Regions from separate parts of the Stappia sp. ABD4_338 genome, predicted to be linked through region 2. Evidence: riboswitches for the same ligand, from Rfam matches in the RefSeq annotation. Region 2 holds a riboswitch; the other holds the start of a gene.
What was found. A riboswitch is a leader RNA that binds a small molecule or an ion and turns the genes downstream of it on or off. The one in region 2 is predicted to bind cobalamin.

Region 1: another riboswitch for cobalamin. It lies ahead of ACYX4S_RS07390 (DUF1636 family protein); the one in region 2 lies ahead of nrdH (glutaredoxin-like protein NrdH).

Annotation. Positions count from the first base shown of each region.
Region 1 is NZ_CM149982.1:1,601,705-1,609,144, reverse strand. It holds gene ACYX4S_RS07400 (zinc ABC transporter substrate-binding protein) at 1-488, shown strand, start outside; gene ACYX4S_RS07395 (GTP-binding protein) at 690-1,904, shown strand; cobalamin riboswitch at 1,953-2,164, shown strand; gene ACYX4S_RS07390 (DUF1636 family protein) at 2,288-2,770, shown strand; gene ACYX4S_RS07385 (ABC transporter ATP-binding protein) at 2,767-3,588, shown strand; gene ACYX4S_RS07380 (ABC transporter substrate-binding protein) at 3,626-4,573, shown strand; gene ACYX4S_RS07375 (FecCD family ABC transporter permease) at 4,577-5,563, shown strand; gene ACYX4S_RS07370 (Lrp/AsnC family transcriptional regulator) at 5,582-6,055, opposite strand; gene ACYX4S_RS07365 (acyl-CoA dehydrogenase family protein) at 6,251-7,402, shown strand.
Region 2 is NZ_CM149982.1:3,747,288-3,754,727, reverse strand. It holds gene ACYX4S_RS16870 (metal-dependent hydrolase family protein) at 1-308, opposite strand, end outside; gene ACYX4S_RS16865 (helix-turn-helix domain-containing protein) at 463-891, opposite strand; gene ACYX4S_RS16860 (MFS transporter) at 961-2,367, shown strand; cobalamin riboswitch at 2,458-2,649, shown strand; gene nrdH (glutaredoxin-like protein NrdH) at 2,754-2,975, shown strand; gene nrdI (class Ib ribonucleoside-diphosphate reductase assembly flavoprotein NrdI) at 2,984-3,400, shown strand; gene nrdE (class 1b ribonucleoside-diphosphate reductase subunit alpha) at 3,397-5,550, shown strand; gene nrdF (class 1b ribonucleoside-diphosphate reductase subunit beta) at 5,567-6,550, shown strand; gene ACYX4S_RS16835 (FAD-binding oxidoreductase) at 6,585-7,440, opposite strand, start outside.

The DNA of each region.
Region 1 (7,440 bases), 2.1 Mb from region 2:
ATGCCCGCGCGATGGCCCGTGTCATCACAGAAGAACTCGTCGAGCACGACCCGGACAACAAGGCCGCCTACGAGGCGAACCTTGCAGCGCTGAACACGCGCCTCGACACCGAGACCGCAGAAATCCGCGACATGCTGGCGCCGGTGAAGGACAAGGGCTTCATCGTCTTCCACGATGCCTACCAGTACTTCGAGAAGCGCTTCGGGCTCGCGGCGGCCGGATCGATCACCGTCAGCCCCGAGGTCATCCCCGGAGCCGAGCGCGTGAGCGCTATCAAGGCCAAGATCGGCGAGCTGGGGGCGACCTGCGTCTTCGCCGAACCGCAGTTCGAACCCAAGCTGATCACCGTCGTCACGGAGGGCACCAACGCGCGCACCGGCACGCTCGATCCGCTCGGCGCCGCCCTGCCCGCCGGCCCCGACCAGTACTTCGGGCTGATGAACGATCTGGCCACCTCGCTGAAGGACTGCCTCGCCGGCGAGAGCTGACCCGGCATCCGGTCCTGGCCGGGCACGCCCGTCCGGCCAGGGTCGCCCCGACGCCGTGCCGCCACCAAACCGCGCAGCGGAGTCCGCGCGGCTTTCTTTCGGCCAGATTTGTTATGTTATCTCATAATATAGAGATGACAACGGGGCCTGCCGTCCGCTCACAGGACCGCCCTCCCACTTCCGTCTCTTGAGGACACCAACATGCCTTCCCTTCCCGAAAAGCTTCCCGTGACCGTCCTGTCCGGCTTTCTCGGCGCCGGAAAGACGACGCTCCTGAACAGGATCCTCTCCAACCGTGACGGACTGCGCGTCGCGGTGATCGTGAACGACATGAGCGAGGTCAACGTCGACGCCGGTCTCGTGCGCGATGGCGGCGCGGATCTCTCGCGCACCCGCGAACAGCTCGTGGAGATGACCAACGGCTGCATCTGCTGCACCCTGCGCGAGGACCTGCTGACGGAGGTCTTCCGCATTGCCGGGGAGCAACGCTTCGATCATCTGCTCATCGAGGCAAGCGGAATTTCCGAGCCGCTTCCGGTCGCGGCGACCTTCGCCTTTCGCGACGAGAACAATGTCAGCCTCGAGGATGTGGCGGAAATCAACTCCATGATCACGGTCGTCGATGCGGCGAACCTGATCGCGAACTACGGCTCCAACGCCTTTCTCGCCGAGCGCGGACTGGAGGCGGCGGAAGGCGACGACCGCAGCCTCGTCGACCTGCTTGTCGAGCAGATCGAGTTCGCCGACACCATCGTGCTCAACAAGGTGAGCCTCGCGGACGCGCGCGAGTTGCAGGCGGTGCGCAAGATCGTGCGCGCGCTCAACACCGACGCGCGCGTGCTGGAGACGGATTTCGGCAACATTCCGGTTCCCGAGCTTCTTGGCGCGAAGCACTTCGATTTCGACCGTGCCCAGTCCCATCCGCTCTGGTTCAAGGAGCTCAACGGTTTTGCGGACCACGTGCCCGAGACCGAGGAATACGGCATTCGCTCCTTCGTCTATCGCGCCCGGCGCCCCTTCGCGCCGCAGCGATTGAAGGCGTTCATCGATCGCTCCTGGCCAGGCGTCGTGCGCACCAAGGGCTTCTTCTGGCTTGCGACCCGCCCGCGCCACGTCGGGGAAATCAGCCAGGCGGGCGCCCAGGTGCGCACGGAAAAACGCGGTCTGTGGTGGTCGGCGGTTCCCAAATCCTACTGGCCGGAAGACCCCGCCTGGGCGTCGGCCATGCGCCCGATCTTCGATTCCCGGTGGGGCGACCGGCGCCAGGAGATCGTCTTCATCGGCCTGGACACAATGGACGAGGCAGCACTTCGCGCCGACCTGGATTCCTGTCTGGTCGACGACGACGATTTCCGCCCCGACCTCTGGACCGGGTTGCCGGACCCCTTTCCCGCCTGGCAGGCCGGGACCGACTGAACGGGACGGCAGGCAAGGCGAAAGCGGTTGCCGCGGGGCGGCCAATCTGCCACTTTTCGTGGTGATGGTTGCCTGCGGAGAATCTCCAAGGGCATGAAAAGGGAACACGGTGAGGCGTACCCAACAGGGACCGAGACCGTGGCTGCCCCCGCAACTGTGAGCGGAAAGCCGACCCCATGTGCCACTGTCCGGACAGGACGGGAAGGCGGGGGAGGCAGCGACCCGCGAGCCAGGAGACCTGCCATCATGGTTTCACCAATTACCGGACGGGGTGTTCCGGGAAGGCGACATGGCAATATCCGGACAGTGCAGGCTTTCCATCTTGCATCGTCCCCCGGCCATCGGTCTTCCCCTGCCCCGCTCCCTCGACCGGCAGGATAAGGATGGCCAGCGACCTGACCTCCTCCATCATCGGGCATGACGACCCGGCACGCTCCGGCACCGCAAGCGCGATCGTCACCGTCTGCAAGACCTGTCGCGCCCGGCACGTCGACGAGGATGGCGCCACGCACTACGGCGAACGCGTCGGCGAGGATGTCTCGAGACGTCTGGCCGAGGCCCTGTGCGCGCTTGAGCTCGATGAGCGCGTCGCCCTTGCCGACGTCGGCTGCATGGCCGGTTGCGGGCGCCCCTGCTCGGTCGCGGTCCAGGCCGTCGGCAAGGCGGGATATCTCTTTGGCGACATCGTCACGGACGAGGAGGTGGCGGCAATCGCCGCCTTCGCGGGCCAGCACATCGGCCTCGAGGACGGATGGTGCTCCTCGCTTCAACGCCCCGAGGCACTGAAGCGCAAGACACTGGCACGTCTTCCCGCTCCCCTTCCCCTCCCGCCGCTGGCCGGCGCCCTTCGCGAGGCAGCGGAATGAGCCACGAGACCGGACAGGAGGTCACCCTCGAACTTCTCGGCCTGGGCTATGCCACCGCACGCGGCGACGCCCTTGTCGCGGATGTGTCCTTCCACGTCCACGCCGGCGAGATCCTTGCGATCGCGGGGCCCAATGGCGCTGGCAAGAGCACGCTGGTGCGCATGATCGCCGGGCTGATGCCCGCCGGCTCCGGCGAGATCAGGCTCGGCGGGCGCCCCCTGACCGATATTCCGATCGCGGAACGGGCCCGCTCCGTCGCCTATGTCGGCCAAAGCGAGGAGCCCGACGGACGCCTGTCCGTCACCGAATATGTCGCCCTCGGGCGGTTGCCGCACCGGCGCGCGCTGGATGCCCGCGCCCATCGCACGGCGGTCGCCGAAGCGCTCGCCGTCGCCGGCCTCTCCTCCCTTGCGCCTCGCACCATCGGCAGCCTGTCCGGCGGCGAGCGCCAACGTGCCAAGATCGCCCGGGCCGTCTGCCAGACACCGAAGCTTCTGGTGCTGGACGAGCCGACCAACCACCTCGACCCGCGTGCCCGGGGCGATCTGCTCAGCCTCGTTGCCCGCCTGGGCATCACCGTCATCGCCGTCCTGCACGACCTGACGCTGATCGAGGATTTCGCCAGCCACGTTGCACTCATCGACGACGGACGCCTAGCCGCCTACGGCCACCCGCAAGAGGTCCTGTCCGGCGCGAGGGTACGCGAGACCTTCGAGGTCGACATGCACCGGCTGCCCCACCCCTTCGAGGACCGGCTGCTCTGCGCCCTCGACATCCCCATCAGCCGGCCCATCAACCGGCCCGTCCCCTCGCGCTGAACCACAAGTCCCTCCGCCTCTGACCGAAAGACCCGTCATGCTCCGCATCCCGACCGCTCTCGCCGCCCTTCTTCTCGCGGGGACGGCACAGGCCGCTCCCGTCACCGTCGACAATTGCGGCGAGCCGCTCACCTTCGAGACCACGCCCGAGCGCATGGTGACCCAGGACATCAACATCTCGGAGATGGCCTTCGCCCTTGGCCTTCAGGACCACATGGTCGGCGTCAGCGGCATCAGCGGCTGGTACAAGACCACGCCCGATTTCGAGAAGAAGCGCGGTGACCTGCCGGAAATCGCGCCGAAGTACCCTTCGATGGAGAACCTTGTCGCCTCCGGCGCGGATCTCTTCTTCGGCGGCTGGTACTACGGGATGAAGCCGGGCGGAGACGTGACGCCGGAAACGCTTGGCCGGCAGGGCATCAAGACGCTGATCCTCACCGAGAGCTGCATCCACGTCGACAAGGAGCGCCCCGCCGCATCCCTCGACCTGCTTTACGGCGACGTCGAGCGGCTGGGAAAGATCTTCTCGCGCGAGGACGAGGCCAACGCTCTGGTGGAGGGCTGGAAGTCCCGTGTCGCGGCCGTTCAGGAAGCTGTCTCCGGACGCGAGCCCGTCAAGGTGTTCCTGTATGATTCCGGCGAGGACAAACCCTTCACGGCGGGCCGCTTCGCCATGCCGACCGCGATGATCGAGGCCGCCGGCGGACGAAACGTCACCGCCGACATGGAGACGAGCTGGGGAACCACCTCTTGGGAGGCGGTCGCCGCCGCCGACCCCGATTTCATCATTCTGCTCGACTACCAGGACAGCGGCGGCGCCGACAAGCTGTTCGCCTTCCTGCAGGCCCATCCCGTTCTCGGGCACCTCAAGGCGGTTCAGGAAAACCGTACCCTGCCCCTGCGCTACGAGGAACTGACGCCCGGCCCCGCGAACATCGACGGCGTCGAGAAGATCGCCCGCGCCCTCTATCCGGACGCCTTCTGAGCCATGCGCCTTGTCTTGCTCGCGACCGTCGGCGTGCTGGCGGTCGCGATTCTCGTCATCGCAGCCATTGTCGTGGGCTCGACGCCGCTGCCGCTGGAAACGGTGATTGGCGCGCTTGCGGGCGGGCCACAGGCGGAGACGCCGCTCGGGCGCATCGTCACCGACCTGCGCCTGCCGCGCGCCCTGCTTGCGCTGCTGACGGGCGCCGGGCTCGGTATCGTCGGCTGCCTGCTCCAGACCACCACGAGAAACGATCTGGCCGACCCGTTCCTGTTCGGGCTCTCGTCGGGTGCCGCGGCCGGCGCCGTGTTCGTCATCACGGTCACCGGCGACCTGCTCGGGATCTGGACGCTTCCCGCCGCCGCCTTCACCGGCGGCATGGCCGCCTCCATCGTCGTGCTGGCGCTCACGGCAAGGCTCGGCGACAAGGGACCGGCCCAGCTCGTGCTTGCCGGTCTCGCGGTCTCCTTCCTGTTCATGGCGCTGACCAACTACCTGGTCTTCGCCGGCGACCAGCGCGCCGCCCATTCGGTTCTGTTCTGGACGCTTGGCGGCCTCGGGCTCGCCCGCTGGGAAATCCTTCCGGTCGCGGTGGCCGGCCTTGCCGCCGTCCTGGCCTTCGCCGGCCTCAACCACCGGCGGCTCGATGCGGTTCTGGCCGGGGAGGACACCGCCCGCACGCTCGGTATCGACGTGGGGCGGCTGCGCAAGATGACCTTTCTCGTCTGCGCCTTCGCGACCGCCGCCTTCGTGTCCCTAACCGGCGTGATCGGCTTTGTCGGCCTCATGGTGCCGCACATGGCGCGCGCGCTCACCGGACCGCTGCACGGCGGGCTGATCGCCATCGCCGCGCTCATCGGCGCGGCACTCCTTCTTGCAAGCGATATCGCCGCACGCACCCTGCTCGCCCCCCAGGAACTGCCCGTCGGCATCGTCACCACGGCGCTGGGAGCCATCTTCGTGCTGGCCCTCGTCGGCCGCCGGTCCTGATCCGCTGGCGCCCCGGGTTTACACCTCTTCCGGAACGCAGGAGGTGACCCGTTTCAGGCAGCGCAACGAGAAGCTGGAGCGCGAGTTGCGTAACCCCTCGACGCCAAAGAGGTGCTCGCGCAGGAACTGCTCCACACCCTTGGTGCCATTCGCGGCGATCTTGACGAAATAATCGTACTCACCCGCCATCATGTGGACCTCCAGCACGTCCGGAAGCGCCGCCATCGCCTTGCCGAAGCTCTCCAGCGCCGTGGCATTGTGCCGGTCGAGAGAGACCTCGATCATCACCGTGTCGTCGAGGCCGAGCGCTTCGTGGTCGAGCACCGCCGTATAGCCGGCGATCACCCCCTCCTCCTCCATTCGGCGCACCCGCTGCCAGCACGGGCTGGGTGACAGCCCCACCTTTCGCGCAAGATCCGTGTTGGACAGCCGGCCATCCTCCACCAGCGCCCGGAGAATCTTGCGATCTATCTCGTCGAGTTGTCGGCTCATGAAATTTTCCTCTGAGATGTATGGCCGGTCCGGGACAGCCTTTCTCATATTGGCGGTTTCGAAGCAAATTCGAAAAGATATTCCGATGCGTTCCAGCCACACTCTCCGAAGTCGGGCGGCCGGGTGCCGTCACGGGTCGGGGGGGAGCCGGCCCGGACTGTTCCGTGGCCCGTGATACGTTGAGGAGGCGTCTTCATGGAATTTGCCCTGTCGGAAGAACAGGCCCTCATTTTCGATACGGCCCGTGCCTTCGGCGCGGATGCGATCGCGCCCCACGCCTATGACTGGGAGAAGGAAGGCACCATCCCCCGCGAGGTTCTGCGGGCCGCCGGCGAGCTCGGCTTCGGTGCCCTCTACGTTCCCGAGGAGCTTGGCGGAACGGGGCTTACCCGCCTGGACGCGACGCTTGTCTTCGAGGCGCTTTCCATGGCATGCCCCTCCGTCGCGGCCTTCATTTCCATCCACAACATGTGCCTCAACATGATCGCCAAATACGGCGGCGAGGCCCTGCGCGACCAGTGGATGGAGAAGCTTGCGAGCCTGGAGGCGGTCGCCTCCTATTGCCTGACCGAGCCCGGCGCCGGCTCCGACGCGGCATCGCTTCGCACCCGCGCGGCGCGCACGGACACCGGCTGGTCCCTCACCGGCAACAAGGCATTCATCTCCGGCGGTGGCTACTCGGACGTCTATGTCGTCATGTGCCGCACGGGCAACGCCGGCCCGAAGGGCATTTCCACCGTCCTCGTTCCCAACGGCGCCGAGGGCCTGAGCTTCGGCGCCTTCGAACGCAAGATGGGCTGGAAGGCCCAGCCCACCGCGCAGGTGCAATTCGATGCCTGCGAGGTGCCCGCCGACCATCTCCTGGGCGAGGAAGGACGCGGCTTCTCCTACGCCATGGAAGGGCTCGACGGCGGCCGTCTCAACATTGCCGCCTGCGCGCTCGGCGGAGCCCAGGCCGCCCTCGACGCCGCCCTTCGCTACACGGGCGAGCGCACCGCCTTCGGCCAGAGCCTCGACCGCTTCCAGGCCCTCCAGTTCCGGCTTGCCGACATGGAAACGGAGCTTCAGGCCGCACGTGTCTTCCTGCGCCAGGCCGCCTGGAAGCTCGACACGGGGGCCGGCGACGCGACCAAGTTCTGCGCCATGGCGAAGCGCTTCGTCACCGACACCGCCTCGCGGGTCGCCAATGACGCGCTCCAGCTCTTCGGCGGCTATGGTTATCTCGAGGACTACGGGGTGGAGAAGATCGTGCGCGACCTCCGCGTCCACCAGATCCTCGAGGGCACAAACGAGATCATGCGCGTGATCGTCGCGCGTTCGCTTCTGGTCGAGCGCGACAGGTCCTGAACCGTTTCGCCGCCCGTGCGTTTGACTGTGAGGGGGCA
Region 2 (7,440 bases):
GCGCGGGGCAGCGCGACGATCCGGTTGGCCTCCAGCAGCACGTCCCGGCCTTCGATCAGCTTCGGCGAATGCCCGTCGAAGATCCTGACGTTGCGCAGCAGAAGCCTGTCAGCGGCCGGCTGCGCGAAAAGCGGCGAGGTGCCGGCGAGAACGGGAGCGGCGAGGGTGGCCGCGATCCCGCGCAACACCGAGCGCCGCGACATGCCCGCCTCGACGCGTGCGAGGGCCTGCATGGCCTGGGGTGTGTGACAGGCGCAGCCGAACCCGTGCGCCAGACCCTGATATTTCTTTCCAAGGCGAAAGACCATGATGCGCGCACTCCGCTCGGTGATCGACCGGATGGTCCTGCCAGGACAATCCGCTCCGACGAATCCCTTTGCGCACAGGGTATTGGCCCAATCCTTGAGTGACCAGACCTAACTCGCTTTCTGGTTGATGCGCGTGCGGGACAGGTGGGCGGGGTCAGTCGGCCCTTCCGCGAAGCCCGCCGGTTGCCGGTGTGTTGCGGGAGGCGAACTGCATCAGCCGGCGGAACTTGGGGCACTCCAGGTGATCGTCCTTGGGACAGTCGGCGACGTGACGCAGGGCGTCGCGCAGGCGGGTCAGGCCCCGGATCTGTTCGTCGAGCGCATCGGCGCGCAGATGCAGTTCGGCGCGCGGAACCCTGGGTGACCCGTCTCCGGCGAACATCGCCTTGATGTCGGCAAGCGAGAAGCCGGCGAGCTTGCCGAGAGAGATCAGGGCGAGCTGGGTCACGGCAGGCGCGTCGAACTGGCGTCGCAGGCCGTGCCGCGCCACCGAGCGGATGAGACCGATTTCCTCGTAGTAGCGCAGCGTCGAGGCGGGCAGGCCGCTGAGTTGTGACAGTGCGCCGATGTCGATGAGTTTCATGCTTGACCTCAAGTCGACTTGAAGTGGCAGATGTAGCGCCACTTCACTTCGATCACAAGGGTGGCACTCATGAGCGACACGACATCGGACCGGCCTTCCGTCCCCGTTCTTGCGGCACTTGCCGCGGCGACGCTCACCGCGTCGATGGGCATCAGCATCGCATCGGTTCTTCTTCCCGCGCTCACGCGCGGCTTCTCGGCCACGATCACCGGCGTTCAGTGGGTCGTGCTGGCCTATCTGCTGGCGGTGACGGTCACCATCGTGAGCGCGGGGCGGCTGGGGGACCTCTTCGGCCATCGCCGGGTCCTGATCGCCGGTCTTCTGGCGTTCATCGCGGCATCGGGCGTGTGCGCCATGGCTCCGAGCCTCGAGGTGCTCGTCGCGGGCCGTGCCGTGCAGGGTGCTGGCGGCGCCATCCTCATCGCCCTTCCCATGTCGATCGCGCGCGACCGGGTCGCGACGGAGCGGCTCGGCATGGCGATGGGCGTGCTCGGTACGATGTCGGCGACAGGAACGGCGCTGGGCCCCTCGCTCGGCGGAGCGATGCTCGCCTGGGCAGACTGGCGGGCGGCCTTCTGGCTTCTTGCCGGTTTCGCGCTTTTTACCCTTGTGTTGGCCGTTGCCTTCCTTGGGCGCGGCGCATCGCGCCGGCGCGCCTCGGCGCGCGATCTGGATGCTCCGGGAACCGTGCTGCTCGTCATTGCGCTGGCCGCCTATGCGCTTGCGGCCGAAGGCGGGGCGCCGGAGGTGCCGTTCGGCACGGGCACGCTCGTCGTGGGGGCCATGGTCGCCTTCGTCCTGTTCGTGCTGGTCGAGAGCCGCTCCGCCGCGCCGCTGGTGCCGATGCGGCTTCTGCGTGACCGCCGCACCGGCGCGGGTTTCGCGATGAACCTCCTGGTGGGAACGGTGATGATGTCCACGCTGGTCGTCGCGCCCTTCTATCTGGCGTTCTCGCTCGGACTGGACGAGGCGATGATCGGCCTTGTCATGTCCGTGGGGCCGGTCGTCGCCGCGCTTTCCGGCATTCCGGCGGGGCGTCTGACCGACCGGCTGGGCAGTGCGCGCGTCATGGTTCTCGGGCTGGTGCAGGCCATGGCCGGCCTGCTCTGCCTGGCGTTCCTGCCGAGGGTCTTCGGCGTACCGGGCTACATCGTCGCGCTGATCGTGCTGACCCCGGCCTTTCAGCTTTTCCTTGCGGCCAACAACACCGCCGTGCTCCTGGACGCCCCTGTCGAGCAGCGCGGACGTCTTTCCGGCCTGCTGGGCGTGTCGCGGAACCTCGGGTTGATGACCGGCGCCTCGGCCATGCCGGGCGTGTTCGTCGCGGTGCTGGGAACGGGAAACGCGGCCGAAGCCTCCACGGCGGAGGTGGCCCACGCCTTTTCCATGACCTTCGCCCTGGCCGCCGGACTGGCGCTGGTCACGCTTGCACTGGCTCTCTTCAGCCATGCGGGGCGGCTCTCCCGTGCCTCTTGAGAGCGTGCGGGGCGGTCCCGCTCCGGTCGGGCGACATGCGGGAGGCTGTTGAGAAGTCCACTACATGTTGACACCAGGGCGGTGCGGGTGCCTACATCGTGTTGTCTTGGTGTCCGCGATTCGTCGCGGCTGAAAAGGGAAGCCGGTGGGAAACCGGCACTGCCCCCGCAACTGTGAGCGGCAAGCCAAGGTCCGATGAGCCACTGGCGCGCAAGCGCCGGGAAGGTGGACCGAGGTGCTCGAGCCGCAAGTCAGGAGACCTGCCAGGACCTTGAGAGCGAACCCGGTCGGTGGGCCCGGAGGCGTCGTACGGTCGCGGTGTGTCCGCGCGCGTTCGCGTCCCCTTGTGCATCGGCCACGTCTTGGCAGAGATCCGGGGACACCTGATGAGCATCACCGTCTATTCCAAACCCGCCTGTGTTCAGTGCACCGCCACGACCCGCGCGCTTGCCGCGAAGGGGCTTTCCTACGAACTCGTCGACCTGACGCTCGACGAGGCGGCCATGGAGCGCGTGACCGGGCTCGGCTACCGCCAGGTGCCGGTCGTGATGGCCGGTGACGACCACTGGGCGGGCTTTCGTCCCGACAAGATCGCCGCGCTGCGCTGAGGCGGGACATGGGCGGGCTGGTCTTCTTTTCCTCGCGCTCCGGCAACACGGCGCGTTTCGTGGAAAGGCTCGGGATCGACGCGGAGCGGATCCCGATTGCCTCGTCCGCCCCCGTGCCCGCGCCGGCGCGGCCCTTCGTGCTGGTCACGCCCACCTTTGCCGATGGCACGGGGCGCGGTGCAGTGCCCAGGCAGGTGATCCGCTTCCTCAACAACCCCGACACGCGCGGCAGGCTTCGTGGCGTCATCGCCTCGGGCAACCGCAACTTCGGAGCGCTCTTCGCCCTGGCCGGTGACGTGATCGCGGAGAAATGCGGCGTGCCGCTGCTCTACCGCTTCGAGCTTGCCGGAACGACGAGCGATATCGCACGTGTCAGTGAAGGACTGGACAGGTTTTGGAAAACGCAACTCTCGAGCGCGACGTGAGCGAAGCGCCTCCGGCGCAGGCCGTTCCCACGGAATGGCAGGGGCTGGACTATCACGCCCTCAACGCCATGCTGAACCTCTATGACGATGCCGGGCGGATCCGTTTCGATGCCGACCGCATGGCCGCGCGCCAGTATTTTCTCCAGCACGTGAACCAGAACACGGTCTTCTTCCATTCGCTGGAGGAAAAGCTGCGGTACCTGGTGGAGGAGGGCTACTACGAGGCCGCCGTGCTTGATCTGTACGACCGGGCCTTCATCCTGGGGCTGTGGGAGGCGGCCTACAAGGTGAAATTCCGTTTCCCCACCTTCCTCGGCGCCTTCAAGTACTACACCAGCTACACCCTCAAGACGCGTGACGGGAAGCGCTACCTGGAGCGCTTCGAGGACCGGGTCGTCATGGTGGCGCTCACCCTCGCGCGCGGCGACGAGGCATTCGCGTCGCGGCTGATGCACGAGATCCTCGCCGGGCGCTTCCAGCCCGCGACGCCCACCTTCCTCAACGCGGGCAAGGCACAGCGCGGCGAGTTGATCTCCTGTTTCCTGCTGCGCATCGAGGACAACATGGAGTCCATCGGGCGCGCCATCAATTCCGCGCTCCAGCTCAGCAAGCGCGGCGGCGGCGTGGCCCTGATGCTCACCAACATTCGCGAGCACGGCGCGGCGATCAAGGGCATCGAGAACCAGTCCTCCGGCGTCATCCCGGTGATGAAGCTTCTGGAGGACAGCTTCTCCTACGCCAACCAGCTCGGCGCGCGTCAGGGCGCGGGCGCGGTCTACCTGCACGCCCATCATCCCGACATCCTGCGCTTTCTCGACACCAAGCGGGAGAACGCGGACGAGAAGATCCGCATCAAGACGCTCTCGCTCGGCGTCGTCATCCCCGACATTACCTTCGAGCTGGCGAAGAAGAACGAGGACATGTACCTGTTTTCGCCGCACGACGTGGAGCGTGTCTACGGGGTGCCGTTCTCGGAAATTTCCGTCTCCGAGAAGTATCACGAGATGGTCGACAACCCGAGGATCCGCAAGAAGAAGATCAACGCGCGGCAGTTCTTCCAGACACTGGCCGAGATCCAGTTCGAGAGCGGCTATCCCTACATCATGTTCGAGGACACGGTGAACCGCGCCAACCCGGTCGCGGGCCGTATCACCATGTCGAACCTGTGCTCGGAGATCCTGCAGGTGAACGAGGCGTCGAGGTTCAACGACGACCTCTCCTACGCTCACCTGGGCACCGACATCTCGTGCAATCTCGGCTCGCTGAACATCGCCAGGGCCATGGACGGCGGCGATCTCGGCGCCACGGTCGACACGGCGGTACGGGCGCTTAACGCCGTGTCGGAGATGTCGGCGATCGACTCCGTTCCCTCGATCCGGCGCGGCAACGACGAGAGCCATGCCATCGGTCTCGGGCAGATGAACCTGCACGGGTTCCTGGCCCGCGAGCACATCCACTACGGATCGCGCGAGGGGATCGACTTCACCAGCGTCTATTTCGCTGCCGTGCTCTACCACTGCCTGCGGGCCTCGAACGTGCTGGCCCGCGAGCGCGGGCGCAGTTTCGTCGGCTTCGAGCGGTCGAAATACGCCGACGGAACCTTCTTCGACACATATCTGGAGCGGGACTGGCTGCCCGAAACCGACACGGTGAAGGAGCTTTTCGGGCGTTTCGGCATCGAGGTGCCGGTCCGCGAGGACTGGGCGGCCCTGAAGCAGGCGGTGATGGCCGACGGGCTCTACAACCGCAATCTCCAGGCGGTGCCGCCGACCGGGTCGATCAGCTACATCAACAATGCCACGTCCTCGATCCATCCGATCACCTCGAAGATCGAGATCCGCAAGGAAGGCAAGATCGGCCGCGTCTACTATCCCGCGCCCTACATGACGAACGACAATCTCGAGTACTACCGGGATGCCTACGAGATCGGCGCCGAGGCGATCATCGACACCTACGCCGCCGCCACCCGGCATGTGGACCAGGGCCTGTCCCTGACGCTGTTCTTCAAGGACACGGCCACGACGCGAGACATCAACCGGGCCCAGATCCACGCCTGGAAGGCCGGCATCAAGACCATCTACTACATTCGCCTGCGCCAGATGGCCCTCGAGGGGACCGAGGTGCAGGGGTGCGTTTCCTGCTCGCTGTGAGGCTTTGATGAACGACATGTCCGTGTTGCGCCAATCTCCCGTGCGTGATGTGCCGCGCGCCATCAACTGGAACCGGCTGCAGGACGAGAAGGATCTGGAGATCTGGAACCGTCTGACCGTGAATTTCTGGCTGCCGGAAAAGGTGCCGCTGTCGAACGACATCCAGTCGTGGTCGCAGCTCACCGACGAGGAACGCCAGCTCACCATCCGCGTCTTCACCGGCCTGACCCTTCTGGACACGATTCAGAACGCGGTCGGTGCGCCGGCGCTGATGGGCGACGCGGTGACGCCGCACGAGGAGGCGGTGCTCAGCAATGTCGCCTTCATGGAGGCGGTGCACGCGCGCAGCTACTCCTCGATCTTCTCCACCCTGTGTTCCACCCGGGAGGTGGACGAGGCGTTCCGCTGGTCGGAGGAGAATGCCCATCTGCAGCAGAAGTCGCGGCTGATCCTCGACGAGTACGATGCGGGCGCGTCGCCGCTGCGCAGGAAGGTCGCCAGCGTGTTCCTGGAATCCTTCCTCTTCTATTCCGGCTTCTATCTGCCCATGCACTGGTCGAGCCGGGCGCGGCTCACCAATACGGCGGACCTTATCCGGCTCATCATCCGCGACGAGGCCGTGCACGGCTACTACATCGGCTACAAGTTCCAGCGCGCGATGGAGCGCGCGGGCGAGGCGGAACGGCAGGAGATCAAGGACTTCGCCTTCGCGCTTCTGTTCGACCTGTACGGGATCGAGAGCCGTTACACCGAAAGTCTCTACGATCCGCTGGGGTTGAGCGAGGACGTGAAGCAGTTCCTGCACTACAACGCCAACAAGGCGCTTCAGAACCTCGGCTTCGAGCAGCTTTTTCCCGACGAGGTCTGCCGGGTGAATCCCGCGATCATGGCGGCGCTTTCGCCCAACGCGGACGAGAACCACGACTTCTTTTCCGGTTCGGGCTCGTCCTATGTGATCGGCAAGGCCGTGGCGACGCGGGACGAGGACTGGGACTTCTGAGGCGTGCCCGTCCGCAGTCCCGCGCCGACCCGGTTCAGGCTTCCACCTCGACCTGTCCGATGGGGTGGGAGCAGCAGGCGAGCACGTAGCCCGCTTCCACGTCCTCGTCGGTGATGCCGCCGTTGTGGACCATGTGCACCTGGCCGGAAATTTTGCGGATCTTGCAGGTTCCGCAGACGCCGAAGGTGCAGCCCGAGGGAATGTTGAGCCCGGCGTTGCGGGCGGTGGCGAGAATGGTGTCGGTCTCGGCACAGGGCTGCGTCACCCCCGACAGCGCGAAGGCGACCTCCGCCATCGCGGCCGCGTCCGGAACGACGTCGCCCTCGACCGGGTCCTCCGCCGCCTCCGGCACCGGCGCATGGAAGCTCTCCTGATGGTAGCGGGACATGTCGAAGCCGAGGCCCGTCAATGCCTCGCGCACCGCCTGCATGAAGGGTTCGGGGCCGCAGCAGAACACCTCGCGCTCCAGGTAGTCCTGTGCCATCAGGCCCAGCATGAGCTGGTTGAACGTGCCCTGGTACCCTGTCCAGGGCAGGAAGCGGTCGGTCTCCTCGACGACGAATTTCAGGTCGATCTCGGGGAAGCGGCTCGCCATGTGCTCCAGGCGCTGGCGGAAGATGATCTCCGAGGGACGCCTGGCGCAGTTGACGAAGACGACGTCGGCGGGGCGCCCGAGGTCGAACATCCACGTGGTCATCGACATCATCGGCGTGATGCCGGAGCCCGCGGAGATGAACAGGTACTTGTCCGCCGGATGGAGCTGGCTGGAGAAGGAGCCGGCCGGCGCGCTTGCCCGGATCCTGACGCCCGGACGCAGATTGTCCAGCATCCATCGGGTGCCGAGGCTTCCCTCCTGCGCCTTGACCGTGACCGAGATCGACATCGGTCGC